4 regions of the Colwellia sp. 5_MG-2023 genome follow, and region 3 is predicted to be linked to each of the others. Evidence: predicted binding sites of a transcription regulator. Region 3 holds the regulator's gene; each other region holds the start of a gene.
What was found. Region 3 encodes sigma-54, which starts transcription at its own class of promoters, with help from an activator protein. Its sites were predicted from a motif close to GTTGGCACGNNNNTNGNNT; they were not measured.

Region 1 (5,418 bases), on a different contig from region 3:
ATTTATAGCGTCTATCTATTTAATTGTTGATTATTGAGCAATTAAATCTTTTTCTTCGCTTAATGGAAGTTTTAAGCTGATTTCATCAAAGTCGTCACTAGGTTGACGAACAAATCCTGCTCTTTCAAAAACTTTTAACATAGAGGCATTATCTCTACGCACACAGGCAACTAAACTGTCGAGCTTTCTAATTTTGGCAATCTCGATCATTTGACCTAATAAAGTACTGGCCATACCTCGACCACGTAAACTTTCTTTAATAACAAAAGCGACTTCACCAGAATTAATACTTTCAATATAATAATACCGAGCTACTGCTTGTATTGCTTCGCCTAAATAATCTTTGCGGGTAAAGCATAAGGCTAAATCTACATGTTGATTCACGCTAACCAAATTACATGATTTTTCTCGTGTCATTTGAGTTATATGATGATTGTAACGCATGATTAGAGTTTCTTTATTGTGTGAATAAAAGAACTCTTGCAACTTACGTTCGTCTGATGGGGAGAGTGGGCGTAAAATGTAATCAATATTAGCAAAGTTGAATTTTTTTAGCTCAACATCCCCGAGCTCAGGCACTGAACTAGGTGAGCTTTCTTGATATTCAGGTACCCAATAATGTTTACGGACATCAGCTAATAATTGTTCTCTAAACTTAGGATGAGCAATACGAATAAGCTCTAATGCACGTTCTCGAATGCTTTTACCTTGTAATGAGGCAATACCAAATTCAGTGACAACATATGAGACATGACCACGTGAAGTCACTACGCCACCGCCTTCGGTAATATGCGCTACAATACGTGATATTTTGCCATCTTTGGTAGTAGAAGGTAGAGCGATAATAGGTTTACCACCTTTACTTAATGATGCACCTCGCACGAAATCGACTTGTCCACCTATGCCACTGTAAAATTGGTAACCAATAGAGTCTGAAACCACTTGCCCTGTCAAATCAACTTCAATTGCGCTATTGATGGACACCATGTTGTCATTTTTGGCAATTTTAACGGGAGAGTTAACGTGTTCTGAAGGATAAAATTCAATGTGGGGATTCCCGTCAACAAAATCATATACTTTTTGGCTACCTACGCAATAGGTGACCACTGCCTTTCCTTTATGGTATGTTTTTTTGCGATTATTTATCACGCCTTTTAGCATTAAGTCAATAATACCGTCAGATAGCATTTCACTATGAATTCCTAGATCTTTATGATTAGCTAAGTAGCGTAAAACGGCTTCAGGAATTTTACCTATGCCTATTTGTAAAGTGGCTCCATTTTCGACTAGCATGGCAGCGTATTGACCTATTTGCTCAGTGCGTCGGTCGAGTGCAGGAGGAATAACTTCAGGTAATTTTTGTTCTTGATTTATCCACGCATGAATTTGATTTAAATGAACAAAACTATGGCCATTAGTACGAGGCATATGTGGGTTGATTTGTGCAATCACATATTTTGCAGCTTTAACTGCCGCTGACACTACATCGACGCTGACACCTAAAGAGCAATAACCATATTCATCTGGTGGGCTAACCATAATTAATGCAGCATCAAGAGGTAAACTGTTTTCATTAAATAAACGTGGAATATCAGAAATGAAACAAGGCGTGTAATCGCCACGTCCTTCAGCAATCGCTTCTCGGATATTCTTTCCTCCGATAAACAAACTGTTCACTTTAAAAAGATCTTTATGTTCAGGTTTTGCCCAAACGTTTTCAGATAAAGTTAAAATGTGTACTGTTTCAATGTCATGTAATTTATTTGAATTAGCGATTAAATTGTCAATTAAGGCGTTAGGTACCGCAGCTCCTGAGCCGATAAAAATTCGGTTTCCTGACTTTAAATAATCTTCCCAATTTATATTGTCACGTTCTTCATATTGGCCTGCCATACAAATTCCTATTTTAATTCTTATACTGCAATATTAAGAGGTTACCTTATTAAAGCACTTTACATCAATGTAAGCTATTAGATATAAGTATGACTTAATATTTATTGATCCTAGTCAATGGTATAATTATTTTTATTTATTTAGAGTAAGAAAGTGACCATTAATAAGATATTTATAATCGGCTTACCAAGAACTGCGACGACGAGTGTATGTTTAGCCATGTTAGGTCTAGGTTTCAAAACAGCACATAATGCTTATACTGCAAACGCTTTTAGTGACGCTGAAGTGATTGCCGATACCCCCGTATTTTGTGACTACCAAAAACTGGATAAGCATTTTCCAAACAGTAAGTTTATTTATTTAACGCGAAACAAAGATAATTGGATACCTTCAATAAAACAGTTATTGCAGCGTATGATTGTTAATTTACAACGGATTGATGGTGGTTTTAATCCATATTTAAAACGTTGTTACAATGAAACTTTTGCGCCGTTGACAGCTGATAATATAGAGCAAGATGATTTTCTTTTTCAATGTTATCAAAATCATCAGCAAGGGGTATTCGATTATTTTCAAAATAGATCTGATGATCTTTTAACGATAGATGTTAGCGATGAAACGAGCTACCAACAACTGTTGACTTTTCTTAACATTCCACCTGAAAAGGGGAGAAGCACTGGTTTTGAAAAAATTAATATCGGCGGCAAAGTTAGAGCTTGGCAAGATATTAATAATGCATTAAAAATAGAATCAACCAATAAAGGGCGTATTGATAAGATCCTTTATTAATCGGGGTTTGATCTGTAAAATCCTTTCTAATTATTTAACCTTCTCGAAATACTATTTATGTTTGAATTAAAGTATAACACCACGCAAGAGTGGATTGATGCTGTTATGGCGGATTTCCCTAGTTTCTTACAAGACCATGCTGCAGCTGAAAAAAAGGCATCAGGCATGGCAATGGCAATGTTGTCGCATTACCCAGATAAAGCAAAATTGGTTAGAGCAATGACGGATTTGGCGATTGAAGAATTAATACACTTTAAACAAGTTCTAAAGTTACTTGTTGCTCGAAATGTCACCTTGGGACAAGATAAAAAAGATCCTTATATTAATCAAATCAGACAACATTTTCGTAATGGTACAAGTTACTTTTTAATGGATCGATTATTAGTCGCAGCAGTAATTGAAGCACGAGGCTATGAAAAATTTTGGCTAGTTGCACAAGCTTTACCTGAAGGCAAAGATAAAGATCTATATGACGCTATTGCTAAATCTGAAGAAAAGCACAAAAACCTGTTTGTTGAGTTAGCATATGAATACTTTGATAAAGCAGAAGTCGATCAGCGTTTAGAAGAGCTATTAATTGTCGAGGCTGAAATATGCAAAGCATTACCGATTAAAGCAGTACTTCATTGATTGTGACTAGTTGATTTTATATAAATATGAAAAGATGTTTTGATAGTATTACACCTGTATTAATAAACCACCGAAAATCTGTTCATGAGCTGTGCCGTCAATTTACGCGTAGCCCAAGTAAAGGTAACTTAAAACGGTTAAAAGCCTTATTTTCCTCATGTGGCGATGATGTATTTATTGAATATGGCTTTCATATGGATTATGGCGATACTGTTAGTATTGGCGATAGAACCTTTATTAATTCGCATTGCACTATTGTTGATGGTTCAAAAGAAACTAATAGCAAAATAAATATTGGTGCTGATTGCCTTATAGGACCAAAAGTACAACTATTGGCTGTTTCGCATGATATTGATCCTAATGAGCGACTAGCTAAACATAACTATGTTGACGATATTTTTATTGGCAATAATGTTTGGCTAGGTGGTGGCGTGATTGTACTGGCAGGTGTAAATATTGGCGACAACAGTACAGTTGGTGCGGGTAGTGTCGTAACTAAAAATATTGAAGCGAATAGTTTTTATGCTGGAAACCCTGCTGTGAAAATTCGTGATTTATAATTTAAGTTTTATGACTTCTGCTGGTACATATTCCGAATCAAGTTCAGGATGGCGGTGTGGATTGAATAGAATAGAGACTCTATTTCCCGTTACTTCATAAGTGCATAACATCTAACATAATATGGTGTCCGGTCGCCTTTATTTATAACAGTACTCTATCCAAAATCGTATTACTACATAAACTTACTAACTTCTGGTGTATTTTACTAATATCTCGTTTAATTTACGTTATAGTTATCCTACTTATTTTTATCTTATTGTATTCTAAGTGATATTTTATTGGCCTGGCACTTGCTTGTTAAAGCAATATAGATGTTTTTAATCATCAAATAATAACAAAGGGAACTAACATGTCAGTTATTTTAGAAGATCGACCTACAGAAACAGTGCGCAGTGAAGTTATTGATCAATTAATTATGAATTATAGTCATGGTGAATTATCGTATGAAGCTTTCGAGCGACGTTTAGATCAAGCTATGGAACTACAATGTAATCAAGCACTGATCGAACTGACAGAAGATTTACCTTTAACCGTTGATAAAGCTTTTGTTGAAAATAAAAAGCAAGGCTTAGCGCCCAATGTTGTTTCTGGTGAAACAGAAGATGTTGAGTATATGATTAACGTGTTTAGCGGTAATAAACGCGGCGGCGTTTGGACTGTACCAAAAGAAATTCGTGCGCTAAGCATTTTTAGTGGTTGTGATATAGACTTAACTGATGCGAAATTTACACAAAATGAACTTCGTATAAAAATATTTAGCCTATTTAGTGGCAGTGATATTTATATACCTGAAAATGTTAATGTTGTTTCTAAAGCCTTCTGTATTTTTGGTGGTGTTGACTATCAAACATCTACTCAAGTAAATCCCAATGTTGTTGTACCAACAATTATTATTGAAGGGATTTGTATTTTTAGTGGAATCGATATAACAGTAAGAAGAACAATGAAAGAAAAATTTGTTGATATGGCAGATAAATTTAAAAGTATATTTTTTTCATAATATTTAATAATAAATAAAAGCGAGTTATATTTTAACTAAGCTAACAGAAACTTTTATTATAATATAAGTATATGAATTTATGTTATAATAATTAACTAGAGCTGCTTATTAATAGCCGTTATAATGAAAATTCACATTTTTAATTTTAACCTATAAAGGTTGTTTATGAAGTTTTTCTCTCGTCGTTTAGTAATGCCTAATGATTTGAATTATGCCAATTCCTTATTTGGTGGTCGTGCCCTTGAATGGATAGATGAAGAAGCGGCCATTTATTCAATGTGTCGACTAGAAACCAACTGCTTAGTGACTAAGCATATTGGTGCTATTAGTTTTGATTCAGCAGCAAGACAAGGTGATGTTGTTGAGTTTGGTTTAGAAACTAAAAAAGTAGGGACTACTTCAATAACCATTACGTGTTTAGTGCGTAATAAAGCAACGAAAAAAACAATTTGTTTAGCGGATGATATTGTTTTTGTAAAAGTTGACCCTGAAACTCGAAAACCTGTGCCTCATGGTAAAACGCTAGAGCAGTTACAGAATTCAGA
Region 2 (5,418 bases), on a different contig from region 3:
CATAATCACGTTTTAATTCTATTTCTTGCTCACTTGAAAAATTAACCACTTGGCATACTTTCTCTAGCACAGAATGAATATTATAGCTTTTAACTTGTGGTAATTGATTTGGACCTAATAGCCGATCAACTAAGTTAGTTAACCTGTCAGCTTGCTCTATGATCATGGCAGTGTATTCTTGTTGCTCTTCATCAAGCTCTTTATTTAACAGTTGAGCAGCACCACGAAGACCGCCAAGTGGGTTTTTAATTTCATGTGCTAACCCCTTAATTAAGTCACGAGCAGCAATCCATTGCTGCTGTTGAAATATTTCAAGGCTGATTTGTTTTTGTTGGTCAATTTGTTTGAACTCAATCAGAATGTGAGGAATGCGATAAAACTCTACTGACGACGCGGTTACTTCTGCGGTGAAGCGGTGAGTTTTATTAAACTCTATCACTATTTCGCTATCAGTAAATTCTTGCCCTGTCGTGAGCAGCTGTTCTAAACGTGATTTAGTTATTGACGTATTTTCGAAAATTAAATCAAAAGGGCTGCCATATAGTTTATACAAACTTTTTATTAACAAGGCTTCAGCCGCAGGATTTAAGTAACAAATATTTAATTTTTGGTCGAGTATTAGTACCGCAGTCACTAACTGATTCGCGAGTGTTTGTTGGTAACTTAATTTAAGTCGTTGGATATCTTGTCTTGTGTGCAACATAAAGTCTCATACTTATACTGGGGCGCACTGATTTGGTGCTTTAAATTTAGTATATTCTAGAAAGGTTTTATTTGCAGGGCTAAATACGGCTATTTAGTGCTAATTTTCACTAATTAATAGATGCTCGATGCATATAAAACGTTATAGGGTCAGATAATGCAATTACCTTGCCTTCTTCGTTAAATACTTGCATTTTTATTTGGTGTTCACCGCGATCAATATTTCTAAGAGAGAATTGAGTGTGATTTTGGGGAGTTTGATAAGCTTCACCGTCTAAAATTAGTTGTACTTTTAAACCACGTTTAAATCTTGGTTGTATCATAGCGCTAATAAGGATAGAGCCGGTATTATCACGAATTGTGTCATGATTTTTAGGGTGATTAATAATGATTTGATAATCTTCAGGTACTATCTCTTTTTGAATATCAAGTAGTTGTATATCTATCGAACTAGATGATTCAATAACATGGCCTGGATTAGTTTTTACTTCTTCTGCGCCAGGTGAAGGGGTGTCTGAGTAGACTAGTTGGCCAGCTTCATTACGCCAAAGATATATTTTAGTGGTACTCGCGTTTACCGGCGCAATTATGGATATAAGTAATATTAGTAATAAAAATTTAATCATAATTTATCAAGTATATCTTGTTCCTTTAGATATATCCAAACACACGATAATGTGAGGCATCAGTAGTTATAATTTATACAAAAACTTGTAACTTTACTACTATAAATATTTTGAGCACAAAAAAGCTCACCGAAGTGAGCTTTTTGATTTAAAGCCAAGGCTCTAAAAGTATAACTACTAGGGCTTAAACGCTGTAGTACATACCAAATTCTACTGGGTGAGTTGAAGTATTTAATAACTCACAATCAGCACGTTTAAGGTCAATGTAAGCATTGATCATATCGATATCCATAACGCCACCAGCAGTTAAGAATTCGTTATCTTCAGCTAAAGCATCTAATGCTTCAGTTAATGATGTTGCAACTTGTGGTATTGCTGCTGCTTCTTCAGCTGGAAGGTCATACAGATCTTTATCCATAGCATCACCAGGGTGGATCTTGTTTTTGATACCGTCAAGACCAGCCATTAACATAGCAGAGAATGCTAAGTAAGGGTTAGCTGCTGGATCAGGGAAACGAACTTCGATACGTGTTGCTTTTGGTGTTGGAACTACTGGGATACGAATTGAAGCTGAACGGTTAGCCGCTGAGTACGCTAGCATAATAGGTGCTTCAAAATGTGGAACTAAACGTTTGTATGAGTTAGTTGCAGGGTTAGTAAATGCATTAAGTGCTTTAGCATGCTTGATGATACCACCAATGTAGTAAAGAGCCATTTCAGACAATCCACCGTATTTATCACCAGAGAATAAGTTAACGCCATCTTTAGCAAGAGATTGATGAACGTGCATACCAGAGCCGTTATCACCAACTAATGGCTTCGGCATAAATGTTGCTGTTTTACCGTAAGCATGAGCAACGTTATGAACAACATACTTATATACTTGTACTTCATCAGCCTTTAATACCATAGTATTAAAACGACAAGCGATTTCGTTTTGACCAGCAGTTGCTACTTCATGGTGATGCGCTTCAACAACTAAGCCCATATCTTCCATTACTAAACACATAGCAGAACGAATATCTTGTGAAGAATCTACTGGAGAAACTGGGAAGTAACCGCCTTTAAGGCCAGGACGATGTCCCATGTTACCTTCTTCATATTCAGTACCTGAATTCCAACATGCTTCTTTATCGTCAACTTTAAAGAAAGAACCACTGATATCAGTGTGGAAACGTACGTCATCAAATAAGAAGAATTCTGGCTCAGGACCAATTAATACAGTATCAGCGATACCGGTAGAACGTAAGTATTCTTCAGCACGTTTCGCTACAGAGCGAGGGTCACGGCTGTAACCTTGCATTGTATCTGGTTCTACTACATCACAACGAATGTTTAATGTAACAGCGTCCGCAAACGGGTCTAACACAGCAGAATCTGCATCAGGCATTAATACCATGTCAGATTTGTTAATTCCTTTCCAACCTTGAATTGAAGAACCATCGAACATTTTACCGTCTTCAAAAAAATCTTCGGTTACTTGATGATGAGGGATAGAAACATGTTGTTCTTTACCTTTAGTATCGGTAAAACGAAGGTCAATAAACTTGACGTCATGTTCTTTAATTAAATCGAATACTGCTTGTGACATTTTGTCTCTCCAGTGAGGGTTAGTTTTAAATTTCTTTTGATGCAAACCAAAGTTTTGACATATACAAGCTAATATTGTGCCAATAATAAATCATAATCAAAACAATGATTTAGAAAGTTTACAAAAAACGCTTTGCACGGTTGTAGTGCGTTGTGGGATCTTTGTGGTGCAAAATACTAGTTCGAAAGCCACTATATCTTATTTTGAGCAATTTTCATGTACTATTTGTACCATTTTGACACAAATCAGTCACAAAGTAGGTTTATCATAAAAAATATCTTTTAATATAAAAAAACTGTATAATACGCGCCCAATTAAAGCCTTAGTTATTTAAGCCCCGCGTATTGTTGTGGTATTAAATAATAATAAAACAGCGAGACGCCTGTGTTAGATAAATTAAGAAATGTGGCAATTATTGCTCACGTTGACCACGGAAAAACGACTTTAGTCGATAAGTTATTAGAGCAATCAGGTACATTAGATGTACGTGGTGGCCTAGAAGAACGTACAATGGATTCAAATGATATCGAAAAAGAACGTGGTATCACAATCTTAGCTAAAAACACGGCTATTAACTGGAACGGTTACCGTGTAAATATCGTTGATACTCCGGGCCATGCCGATTTTGGTGGTGAAGTTGAACGTGTAATGTCAATGGTAGATTCAGTTTTACTTATTGTTGATGCGCAAGAAGGTCCTATGCCACAAACGCGTTTCGTAACGAAAAAAGCGTTTGCTCAAGGTTTAAAACCAATTGTTGTTATCAATAAAGTTGATAAGCCTGGTTCTCGACCTGATTGGGTTATGGATCAAGTTTTTGAATTGTTTGACAACCTTGGTGCTACAGACGAACAATTAGATTTTAAAGTTGTTTATGCTTCAGCAATTAATGGTTGGGCTACACTTGAAGAAGGTGAAACTGGCACAGATATGACGCCATTGTTTGATACTATTCTTAAAGAAGTGCCTTCACCAGAAGTTGATCCTGATGGTCCATTTCAAATGCAAATTTCTCAACTTGATTACAGCTCATATTTAGGTGTAATTGGTGTTGGTCGTATTACGCGTGGTTCTGTTAAACCAAATCAACAAGTAACTATTAAATTGGCAAATGGTGGCGTACATAACGCTAAAGTTGGCAAGGTATTTGGTTACTTAGGACTTGAACGTCTTGATGTTGCAGAAGGTTTTGCAGGTGACATTATTGCGATTACAGGTTTAGGTGAATTAAAAATCTCAGATACGATTTGTTGTCCTACTTCTGTTGAAGGTTTACCAGCATTATCAGTTGATGAACCTACGATCAACATGACTTTCCAAGTTAACACTTCACCATTTTGTGGTAAAGAAGGTAAATTTGTAACGTCACGTAATATTAAAGATCGTTTAGATAAAGAATTAATTCATAACGTTGCATTACGTGTTGAGCAATTAGAAGATGCAGATAAATTTAAAGTATCAGGTCGTGGTGAGCTTCATTTAGGTATTTTAATTGAAAACATGCGCCGTGAAGGTTTTGAGCTAGCAGTGTCTCGTCCAGAAGTTATTATTCGTGAAGTAAATGGTGTATTAGAAGAACCATACGAAACAGTTACTATTGATGTTGAAGAACAGCATCAAGGTCCTATCATGGAAAGAATGGGTGTTCGTAAAGCTGAATTAACGGATATGGCACCAGATGGTACTGGTCGTATTCGTATGGATTTCATTATGCCAAGTCGTGGTTTAATTGGTTTCCAAACTGAATTCATGACATTAACATCGGGTTCAGGTTTAATTTATCATACATTCTTTGAATACGGACCTCATAAAGGTGGCGAAATTGGTCAACGTAAAAATGGTGTAATGATTGCTAATGCTACCGGTAAAGCATTAACTAACGCTATCTTTAACTTACAGTCTCGTGGTCGTATGTTAATTGGTCACGGTATTGATATTTATGAAGGTCAAGTTATTGGTATTCATAGTCGTGATAACGATTTAACTGTAAACGCCCTTAAAGGTAAGCAGTTAACTAACGTTCGTTCTTCAGGTACTGATGAAGCACAAACATTAACGCCGCCTATCATTATGTCGTTAGAGCAAGCATTAGAATTTATCGATAATGATGAATTAGTAGAAGTAACACCAGAAAGCATTCGTATACGTAAAAAGTTCTTAAAAGAGAATGATCGTAAACGTGAAGGTCGTTCAGGTAAGTAATTAATTACTTAAGTTAACCTAAAAAGGCCGATTGATGCTAAATCAATCGGCCTTTTTGTTAGAAAAATATCAATACATTATGAATGCTGATTAACCATTACTGTTAAATGTCGCAGCATCAAGAATAGAGTATAAGTGAAATATAGCGGCTATAATTGCAGGAATAATAAGCCACCACAGCGCATACCCACCAACACAAACAATAGCGAATATAATTGCCGGTAAAAGTCTTCCTTGTACTAATTGGCCTAGACCTGGAAAAAAGATATTACAAATTGCAGCAATAACATTGCCACC
Region 3 (5,418 bases):
GAGCCAGAGCGGCCACTAACAATGATAAGTTTCATATTTTTAAGTTCCGCATGAATTAGCTATGCATTAGGTTTTATTGTGTAGAAATATATTTCAACTTATTGATTAAGCGGTTTGTTGAATAAGATCAAACATCTCTTGTTGGCTAGTGCATTTACGAACTTTTTTAGCTGTTTTGCGATCACTAAATAGTTTGGCAATACTTTGCAACGTTTCTAAATGCGCTTGCGTATTGTCTTCAGGTACAAATAGGCAAATAAATATATCAACAGGTCTATTATCAATTGCGTCGAAGTCAATTGCGTTTTCAGTAGTTAAAAACACGGCAATAGCTTTGTCTGTATTGTTTAGTCTGCCGTGAGGGATAGCGATACCGTTGCCGATACCAGTACTCCCCATTTTCTCTCTATTCATTAAGCTATCTAATAGATCTGTTGGGTTAGAGTCAATTAGTTCATTGGCGGCAAGTTGGCAAATTAGTTCAAGTAAACGCTTTTTGCTTTGAACTGGAACTGCACAACGTGTGCAGTTCAGTGTTAATATATTTTGTAGTGTCATAATTATAATGGATAAAACTAATGTTGTGTTATTTTGCCTTTGTATTTGAGTACTTGGCGATCTAGTTTATCCACCAAAGTATCTATCGAGGTATACATATCAGCACTTACTGCTGAAGCATGAATTTCACTGCCTTTTAAATGTATAGTTGCTTCAGCTATCTGTTCTAACTTTTCAACAGTCAAGACTACATGAACATTATTGATATGATCAAAATGTCGCTCTAATTTAGCTAATTTTGTTTCAACACAATCGCGTAATGATGACGTTACTTCTACATGGTGACCGGTAAGGTTAATTTGCATAAGTATGTTCCTTCTCTAGTTAATTCAGAAAATAAAGTCACAGGCTATAATAAACTCTTACGTTGGTTGGACGGTGGTATAGATAAGGATTCACGATACTTAGCTATAGTACGTCTAGCAACATTAATTCCTTGTTGTGCTAGTAAGTCTGCCATTTTGCTATCACTGAGCGGTTTAGCGGGTGTTTCTGCTAAAATGAGTTTTTTAATTAATGAACGTATGGCAGTTGATGAACATTCACCTCCATTTTCGGTACTAACATGACTTGAAAAAAAGTATTTTAATTCAAAAATACCTCTAGGCGTGTGCATATATTTTTGCGTAGTTACGCGAGATATAGTTGACTCATGCATATCCACGGCTTCAGCAATATCATTTAATACCATAGGTCGCATCGCTTCAGCGCCATGTTCTAAAAAGCCTTGTTGACGTTGTACAATGCAGTTAGATACTTTAAGTAAAGTATCATTACGTGACTCTAAACTTTTAATAAACCATTTAGCTTCTTGTAAGTTTGTTCGAATAAACTGTCCGTCATTACTAGAAGATTTTGTTGTTTTTGTCATGGCAGCATATTGTTGATTTACTGATAGCTTAGGAGCAGTATCAGGGTTTAATTCGACAACCCAACGACCATTTTTCTTTTCTACGGAAACATCAGGAATAACATATTGATCATCGCTTTTCACTACTGCATCACCAGGACGAGGATTTAAGCTCTGTATCAAACGCATTACTTCACGTAACTGTTCTTCTTTGAGGCGAGTTTTACGCATTAATTGTCGATAGTCACGATTACCGAGTAAGTCGATATGCTCGCCGATAATTAATTTACTTTCTTTTAAGTAAGGGGTTTCAGGATCAAACTGATTTAATTGAATAATTAAACAATCAGCGATAGAACGGGCTGCAACACCAACAGGATCAAAGACATTAATACGTTTTAATACCGCTTCGACTTCATCAAGTTCCAGTCCTTCTATACCAACACTTTCTAATATTTCTTCACTCGATACCGTAAGATAACCTGCTTCATCAACAGCCTCTATAATAGCGATAGCAACCGTGCGATCAGTTTCTGAAAATGGCGTTAATTCCATTTGCCATAAAAGGTGATCTTGTATTGAATCGATCGTTTCACCTTGATAGGTGTAATCTTCACTTGGGCTACTAATTGCCCCTGTATTTGACGTACCAGCACTGTAACTTTCTTCCCAAGTTGTATCAATGTTCAACTCTTCTGGTATGTCATTTTTCTCCATTGCTTCTGTTGTACTTATCTCATCAATAGAGGCTGATGAATCTTCACTTCCATCACTGGTAGATCGTTCTGTGATGGTGGCTGAAAAAGCTTCTTCAAGTTTATCTCTACTATCCTCTGAATTATTATCTGAGGTTTCTTGATCATTAATTTCAAGCAGAGGATTACTTTCAAGTACTTCTTGAATTTCTTGTTGAAGCTCTAACGTCGATAACTGCAAAAGCTTTATAGCTTGTTGCAGTTGTGGCGTCATGGTTAGTTGTTGTCCTATCCGGAGTTGCAGAGTTGGGCGCATCTACGTTGTCTTAATTCCTGTTATTATTGTTTATAGTTACTAACTTAGAGCAAGTATAGTCTACGAATTTATTATATATGTTAACTATAGCGTGAATTGCTCGCCTAGGTATACATCTCTTACCTTTTGATTAGCAAGAATTTGATTAGAATCTCCTTCTGCTATTATTTCACCGTGACTAACAATGTAAGCATGCTCACATACATCAAGTGTTTCACGAACATTGTGGTCAGTTATTAAGATACCAAGACCACGGTTTTTAAGATGAATAATTATTTTTTTTATGTCGCCGACAGAAATAGGGTCAACACCTGCAAAAGGTTCATCAAGTAATATAAATTCAGGATCTGCTGCTAAAGCACGGGCTATTTCTACGCGTCTTCTTTCCCCTCCTGATAAACTCATACCTAAATTATCTTTAATATGGCTGATATTAAATTCTTCTAAGAGGTGCTCTAATTTTGTTTGCCTTTCATTTTCATTAAGGCCTTTTCGAATTTGTAATATTGCCATAATATTTTCAGTAACGGTTAGTTTTCTAAAAATAGAGGCTTCTTGAGGTAAATACCCAATACCTCGACGTGCGCGTTCATGCATAGGCGATAGTGTTACATCTTCGTCATTCAGCATTATTTGGCCATTATCATTGGGTACTAAGCCAACAATCATGTAAAAAGAAGTCGTTTTTCCTGCTCCATTAGGCCCCAGTAAGCCAACAATTTGTCCTGAGCTTACCGCTAAACTAACGTTTTTAACAACTTTTTTGCTTTTGTAAGCTTTTGATAGGTTTTTAGCTATCAAAGTCGAATTATTAGCTTCGCCGTTATTATTATTGCTTGTTACTGTCATTACTTTTCTTATCTTGTTGAGCTTTTATTTGAGCTGGCTGCAAAACAGTGGTTACTGAATCATTATCACTACTGATAGCTTCCAATTTCTCATTTAGCGTATTGTAAGTGATTATTTCTCCTGTCACTTTACTACCTGCTTGTTGTACTTGCGCATTACCTGAGATGGTAATGATATTTTGATCTGGTTGATAGGTTATCTCATTAGCTTGCAAGCTGATTAAACTACCATCTTCTAATTGTTGTTTGAAAACAGCAGGTTCACCTTTGGCAAGGTAAGTGTCTTGTTTTTGTTGAGTTTTATCATCAACTTTACTGTAAACTTGAACAATATCAGCACTAATCGAAATAGAGCCTTGGTTTATACTAACGTCATCTAAATAACTCGCTATTTTATTTTTTAAATCAGCTGATTGACGTTTCGATTTTATCGTGATTTCTTGTGTGAGATCTTTCTTAGCCGCGCATACTGGAAGTGCTAACGAGAGCAGTAATGAGCTTAATAAGAAACCTTTGCTAATTTTTTTAATTGTCATTTAGAGGGTAACCATTATTTTTTTTGTAAATAGTACGTACATGTTCGGTTAATGTCATCTGTTTAGTGTTTAAGTCAATTATTAAACCTGAGCCATACATAGTGAAGTCTTTTCCTTGCACCATTACCGTTTGATCTGAGCTAATGATATTAGTATTTAAATCAAGCTCTAAATATTTGCAATGAATTTCTTGTATTAAACTATTTTTATCAGTTGCACTTAAGTGTACTCGATGATTTAAAATAACCCTATTATTTTTATATAGCGTTGCTTCTTTAGCGCTAAGCTTCCATGGTGCATTTTTTGTTAGTTTGTTACTCGAGCTATTTTCATTTGCTAAATCGGAGCCGTCAATATTATCTTTCGATGATGCTTGGGGATACAATGTGTACTTAGGTAGCTCGAAGTGTGTTAGTTCAAGTTTGGCATAATGCTCCATTCTCTTAGCAATAATAGCATGTGAAAGTACGCCTGAATCGGTGTAAATATCAGTTTTAAGTGCTTCCGCTATAAAGTCAGGTGTGAGTTCACTGTCGATGACTTCACCTGGTATTATTTTTGACTGTCGCCATTCGATTATTCCATAAACCGTAGCGGCCAATAGCAAGATTAAAAAGGCTAAAAAATTTATCCGTGTCATACACTCGCGCCTGTAGCATTATCAATAGTGTCTTGACATTGCATTATCAAGTCGCAAACTTCTCGTACTGCGCCGAAACCACCATTAATAAAGCTTGTATAATTAGCTTTTGCTGATACAGCTGGATGTGCATCAGACACAGCAATACCTAAACCAACGTGTAAAATACATGCTAAGTCTGGAATATCGTCTCCTATGTAAGCTACTTCATCAGGGGTTAAATTAAGTTTTTGAATTAAAGTCATCAGTGCAGGCAATTTATCTTCTTGCCCTTGTATAATGTGTTTAACATTTAAAGCTGACATCCGGTTAGCTACAATAGCTGAACGTCTACCAGTGATTATTGCAACCTCTACACCACTATTACCAAGTGCTTTTATTCCAAAGCCATCTTTAGTATGGAATGCTTTAAGTTCTTCGCCATCATTACCTAAATAAATACGACCATCTGAAAAAACACCATCAACATCACAAACAAGTAATTTAATTTTTTTGGCTCGTTCTAATACGTTTAGTGATACATCACCATAAAGTGTATTAGAATTTTGAATAGTATTAGTGATATTTTCCATTTAAAGAACTCCTGATCTTAGTAAGTCATGCATATTCATTGCACCAATAGGTATTTGTTTTTCATCAACGATAATCAAACCATTGATTTTTTTATCTTCCATTATATTTAGCGCTTGCGCTGCTAACATGTCTGCTTGTGCTAAAGTTGGGAATTTAGTCATAACGGTTGTTATATTGTCCCGATGAATATCAATTTGTAAATCAAGAATTCTCCGTAAATCACCATCAGTAAATAAACCAACAAGTTGCTTATGTTTATTAACAACGGCGGTCATGCCTAAGCCTTTAAGTGACATTTCCACTAATGCGTCTTTTATCAATGCATCTTCTGAAATAATAGGAATACGATCGCCTTGATGCATAATATCACTCAAGCGAAGTAATAAACGTTTACCTAAACTA
Region 4 (5,418 bases), on a different contig from region 3:
ACTTCAACCGAGTCTTTAGCTGTTGATGCATAGCCTTGAGCCTCATACCATTGTGCATTAGTAATAGCGCTAGTTACCATTAAGCTGATAGATAAAATGATTTTTTTAGATATAGTATACATATACTCTCTCATGAAAATGAAAAGCCTGTTTTAGGCATAGTGCAATTTACAAGGAACTTTACTATAGAGCTTATGCACAATGTGTGCCTGTTTATTTTAACTAACCTTGTACTTGAAGCTTAATTGGCTTGAAATGTGCATTGTTTTATAGCAATAAATAATCGAATAGATAAAAAGTTCATTGCTTAAGCTAGCGAAATATAGCATAAATGTTGAATTATTAAGGGGTTCACTATGATAAAGTGGCTGATACCATTACTGCTGCCGACTCTTTTATCTTGTAGCAATACAGTAAAAGAAGATAACTTTTATAAGATAAAGCAAACAGATAAAAGTGAGATAGATAGTTATAACTTACCTAAGCATGCCATTAATGATTTAGTAAAAGGTTTAGCGTATCAAATGTTAGCAAATAGTAGTTTTGTTAACGCGAAAACGCCGGTGGCTGTTGCTTCGTTTGTGAATTTAGAGGATCTTGAGTCAACTAATTGGCTAGGAAATCAAATAGCAGAAAGCTTTGTGCATGAATTACAGAGTCATGGTTTGGTCATTATTGACTACAAGGCTACAGGTCATATTCGTGTTACAAAAGCAGGCGACTATGTTTTTAGTCGTGATTGGGAAGAGCTTCCTGAACGTCAGATTATTGACTATGTAGTCACAGGAACTATGATGGAGCAAGAAGACGGGATTATCGTTAATGCACGTATGATTGGCATTCAATCTCATGTTGTTGTTGCTACAGCACAATCTTTTATTCCTAAATGGGTTGTAGGTGCAGAAAAAAATCATGGTGAACATGTCATAATGAAAGACGGTATGATGATTCGCAGTAATCATAAATTAATTAAAGAGCAGCGCGCTGTTGCTATTCAACAGTAATTTAAGAGGTGAAATAATGATAAATGCACGCTTTAAAATAATAACTGCTGTTGTAAGTTTACTGTTTATTGCTTCTTGCACAAGCATGTACGATAAGCATGTACAATGGCAAGTAGTTGAACCACAAGTATTTCCTATTATTCACGGTATTGGTTACGCACCAATAAGTTTACAAAAATCTGATAACAAAACTCAACGGATGCTAATGGCCATTAAAGCGTCGAAAATTGCCGCTTATTCAGAGTTAGCAGAGCAAGTTTATGGGCAACAAATTAGTAGTTCAACAACTATGGCTGATATGTTAATTGAAAATCAACAATTAGTTTCATCTATAAAAGGCTTAATTAGAGGCGCTAAAGTCGTAAAAAGTTATCCGGTAGGGGATACTTATACAACAGAATTACAGCTTGATTTCAAAGACGTGTATGAAATATATCAAGCAAATTTACAGCGAAAAGAAATTAAGAAGGTCGAATACTTTTAAACGTAGGGTACACTCGATTCAACCAAGCTTCATTATAGAGGCTTGTTTTGTATTAATGAAATATTGACTTGAGGTTATTTTGAGTCAGTTATTCTAATAGCTAATAATTTGAATAACTGAAGTATATGACTTATCTAAGCTTTCATCTCTATGCTGCTTAATCCACCAGATTTCTTACCTTTACTATCATAAGTCATTGATGATTTATTGTTATTTTCTAATAACGTTGTTTTCATACGCTGAACAGCTAGCTGAGATTGCGCTATTATTTGGCCATTTATTTTGTTTTTTTGTTGGCAAAGGTGTAATAGATCTTCAATTTCAGTGAGTTTTTCATCAAGAACCCCGGCTTTTTTATCTATTGAGAAAGCTTGGTTAAGACTAATTTTTTTATCTAAATCTTGAATAGCAACCAACAATAAGTTTTTTTGCTCACTAATTTCTAGTAATGCGTCAGGTTGATGTTGCTGTAAAATAAGTTTTTCACTACTAATAATTTGCTCTAGTTCTTGTAATTGAGCAAATTGTTGAGAAATTAACTCTATTGATTGAGGGGAAGCTGACATTAAGTACACCTTTATTATAGCAAAGGGTGATTATCACCCAGTCCCACGGTTATATCAAATTATAACGTAAATTCAAACTTAGCCATGCTAGCAGCAAGCTTTTGCGGATCTATTTTATACTCACCAGAGGCAATTGTTTTTTTCAGCTCTTCAATTTTCTCTTGATTGATCACAGGTGCATCAGCTGATTTTTTTTGTAATTCTTTGAACTGTTGCGCTTGTGGCGTCAAGGAAACAGAGTCGCGAGCAACATGTTTAGTTTGTGGGCTATGTGCTGTAGTTTGAGCCACATCTTGTTTAGCATGAGACTGCTTATTTTGGTTGATCTGTGCTTGGTTATTTAAGTTATTGATATTTATAGTCATAATATTACCCTACGGTAAAAAGTTCTTCTAAAGTTTATTCATTAACTTTATATCGGCAAAAAGTAAGATAACTTAAATAAAATACACTAAAAATTTTAGGGTAAAATAATTTCCGACGGTAAAGATTAGATCTTAAAAATTATAGGTTAATAGTAACCTGATTAACAGCACTAATTTGAGGCTTAATTATTCGACCAGAACGTGAGTTTTTAACCTCAATCTGTTCATGTAAATTACCTGAGCTTAGTGCAGTACCTTTTGTTTTAATTAAAAAGTTATCGTTTTTTGCAATAATAGTAATAACGTCTCCTTTACAAACTAAACATATGTTTGATTTAGTAATGGTGCGTTCATTGCCGATTCTTTTTTCTGCTTTACTACCCAACACTGAGTTTATATCGGTAATCCTCTCACCACGTATTTTGTTTGTGGCAATGTAATCTATTGCAATATTCTCTTTAGTGAGCACTTCACCTTTCTCAATCGTACTCGTTGTAACAACAACTGCAAAGGTTCTTTCAATTTTAGCAGGTAAGTATAATTGCCAAGGAGTTGCATCATCACAAGTTATATTAACATTAACATTCCTACGATTGGTATTTTCAGGTATATTTGCTTTAATAGGTACTTGGCAAGGTTTTATTATTATTCTTGTATCTATATTGGTAACATTAAAGGATATTCGTCCATCAGCTGGCGCAGGTATATTGGCTTCTAGGTATTTTTTTGCAAATGACTCTATATAAGCTCTATCCCATGTTGTCGCTAAACTGATGGAGGGTAAAAGCATTAATAAGCAGATAAAAGAAAGATAAACGATACTTGTACGCATGATTTTTTGCCATATATTTTTAGGTTAATTCAAATACTCGACTATGCTCTTAACTAGGGTAACATAGTTATTGGCACATTAAGTTTATACTATGAGTATATTAATTATATTCATTACTTATAATATAGTGACATACTAAGCATCAGTTTTTTGTCACTTATTTTGACATACAGTAAATACAATCAAGAATTGTGCCTTTTTGTTCTATTCAATATAGGATTAATGATAGCGCTCTTGATTATAAATGAGGTTTTTATGGCAGGTATATTAGACTCGGTCAATCAGCGAACACAATTGGTTGGTCAAAATAGATTGGAATTACTACTTTTTAAATTGGTAGGTCGCCAACGTTTTGGAATTAACGTTTTTAAAGTAAGGGAAGTATTACAGTGTCCTAAATTAACCATGATTCCTAAACAAGACTCTTTTATTAAAGGGGTTGCTCATATTCGTGGACAAACTATTTCAGTTATTGATATGAGTAAAGCTATTGGTGGGCCAGCGATAACGCAAACTGAAGATTCTTTTATTATTATTGCTGAATATAATCGTAGTATTCAAGGCTTTCTAGTGGCAGGTGTTGAGCGGATTGTTACGTTAAGCTGGAAAGACATGATGCCACCTCCTGAAGGAACAGGGAAGTCTAGCTATTTAACTGCTGTTACTGAAATTGACAATCAAATGGTTTCTATTTTAGATGTAGAAAAAATATTGAATGAAATTAGCCCTGTTTCAACTGATTTAAGTGATGGTGTTGTTGATAAAAGTGTGGGCGAAGATCTCGGTGAACGAATAGTGATGATAGCGGATGATTCAACCGTGGCACGTAATCAAGTAAAAAGAGCATTAGAGCCATTAGGTATTAAAATGGCGTTAGCAAAAAATGGGCAAGAGGCATTAGAGCAACTCATTGCTATTGCTGAAACGTGTGAGCATAGCATTACTGAGAAAGTAGCTTTAATGGTTTCTGATATCGAAATGCCAGAAATGGATGGCTATACACTAACCGCTGAAGTGAAAGGTAATGAACGTATGGCTAAAATGCCAATTATTTTGCATACATCACTGAGCGGTGTGTTTAACAATGCCATGGTTCAAAAAGTTGGTGCTGATGATTTTATTGCTAAATTTCATCCAGATGAACTAGCAACAGCGGTTAAAAAGTGGCTAAACCATCCATTATAAAAATAGTCACCATATAAAATAAATTAGGAAGTAGTACTAGTGTCAGTAAGACAACTTGACGATAAAAGTTATCATCAATTTAGAGTTTTTTTAGAGCAACAGTGTGGCATTGTACTAGGTGAAAGTAAGCAATATCTAGTTAAAAGCCGCTTAGCTCCGTTAATGAGCAAGTTTGGTGTTAATTCGCTTGGAGAATTAGTGACTCGAACGTTGTCACCCGTAGAGCGACAACTACGAGCTGCAGTGATCGATGCCATGACGACTAATGAAACACTATGGTTTCGTGATGATTACCCTTTTAAGCTATTAAAAAGTAAAATATTGCCCGAATTAGCTCAACGTAAAACGCCTGTCAAAATTTGGTCAGCAGCGAGTTCGTCTGGGCAAGAAGCATACTCTATTGCGATGTCAATTTTAGAGTATCAAAAAAGTAATCCTGGCAGCTTCTCAAGAGGTATACAAATTATTGGTACTGATATTTCAAGTACTATGCTGGAACACTGCAAATATGGCCATTATGATTCACTTGCGTTAGCACGTGGTTTGTCTGAAGAAAGAAAAAGACAGTTTTTTGAAAATGGTGATAATGGCATGCTGAAGGTAAAAGATGAAGTGAAAAAAATGGTAAGTTTTCGCCCGCTTAATTTACTTAATAGCTATAGTTTGATGGGACGTTTTGATGTTGTTTTCTGTCGAAATGTGCTGATTTATTTTTCAACAGAAATCAAAACTCAAATAATAAGTCAAATTCATGGCACTTTGAATGAAAGAGGGTATTTGTTTTTAGGTGCTTCGGAATCACTTTCTGGATTAAATGCTGATTTTGAGATGCTGCGTTGTAACCCAGGTATTATTTATCAAAAAAAATAAAAAGGGAATAATCTCCTTTTATTATTAATGTGCTGTAACCACTATAGTTGTGAAATTTACAATAAATAGAAGTTAGATAAACTTCACAACTTAGTATTTACTTAATCTACAA

Region 1: a site for sigma-54 is predicted at 4,151-4,169, ahead of Q4496_RS12995 (LiaF domain-containing protein). Genes of this name have one in related genera too.
Region 2: a site for sigma-54 is predicted at 2,985-3,003, ahead of glnA (glutamate--ammonia ligase). Genes of this name have one in related genera too.
Region 4: a site for sigma-54 is predicted at 3,432-3,450, ahead of flgA (flagellar basal body P-ring formation chaperone FlgA). Genes of this name have one in related genera too.

The regions. Positions count from the first base shown of each region.
Region 1 is NZ_JAUOPW010000019.1:72,036-77,453, reverse strand. It holds gene Q4496_RS13015 (GNAT family N-acetyltransferase) at 31-1,893, opposite strand; gene Q4496_RS13010 (sulfotransferase) at 2,047-2,682, shown strand; gene Q4496_RS13005 (tRNA-(ms[2]io[6]A)-hydroxylase) at 2,740-3,312, shown strand; gene Q4496_RS13000 (sugar O-acetyltransferase) at 3,339-3,872, shown strand; gene Q4496_RS12995 (LiaF domain-containing protein) at 4,223-4,873, shown strand; gene Q4496_RS12990 (acyl-CoA thioesterase) at 5,039-5,418, shown strand, end outside.
Region 2 is NZ_JAUOPW010000003.1:347,265-352,682, reverse strand. It holds gene glnL (nitrogen regulation protein NR(II)) at 1-703, opposite strand, end outside; gene Q4496_RS04620 (DUF4124 domain-containing protein) at 813-1,328, opposite strand; gene glnA (glutamate--ammonia ligase) at 1,513-2,919, opposite strand; gene typA (translational GTPase TypA) at 3,304-5,121, shown strand; gene Q4496_RS04605 (hypothetical protein) at 5,212-5,418, opposite strand, start outside.
Region 3 is NZ_JAUOPW010000004.1:26,819-32,236, forward strand. It holds gene rapZ (RNase adapter RapZ) at 1-35, opposite strand, end outside; gene ptsN (PTS IIA-like nitrogen regulatory protein PtsN) at 106-558, opposite strand; gene hpf (ribosome hibernation promoting factor) at 576-863, opposite strand; gene Q4496_RS04755 (RNA polymerase factor sigma-54) at 908-2,419, opposite strand; gene lptB (LPS export ABC transporter ATP-binding protein) at 2,504-3,268, opposite strand; gene lptA (lipopolysaccharide transport periplasmic protein LptA) at 3,249-3,803, opposite strand; gene lptC (LPS export ABC transporter periplasmic protein LptC) at 3,793-4,443, opposite strand; gene kdsC (3-deoxy-manno-octulosonate-8-phosphatase KdsC) at 4,440-5,015, opposite strand; gene Q4496_RS04780 (KpsF/GutQ family sugar-phosphate isomerase) at 5,016-5,418, opposite strand, start outside.
Region 4 is NZ_JAUOPW010000008.1:92,982-98,399, reverse strand. It holds gene Q4496_RS08265 (flagella assembly protein FlgT) at 1-122, opposite strand, end outside; gene Q4496_RS08260 (FlgO family outer membrane protein) at 357-1,004, shown strand; gene Q4496_RS08255 (LPP20 family lipoprotein) at 1,021-1,488, shown strand; gene Q4496_RS08250 (flagella synthesis protein FlgN) at 1,623-2,054, opposite strand; gene flgM (flagellar biosynthesis anti-sigma factor FlgM) at 2,114-2,419, opposite strand; gene flgA (flagellar basal body P-ring formation chaperone FlgA) at 2,559-3,251, opposite strand; gene Q4496_RS08235 (chemotaxis protein) at 3,507-4,436, shown strand; gene Q4496_RS08230 (protein-glutamate O-methyltransferase CheR) at 4,476-5,306, shown strand.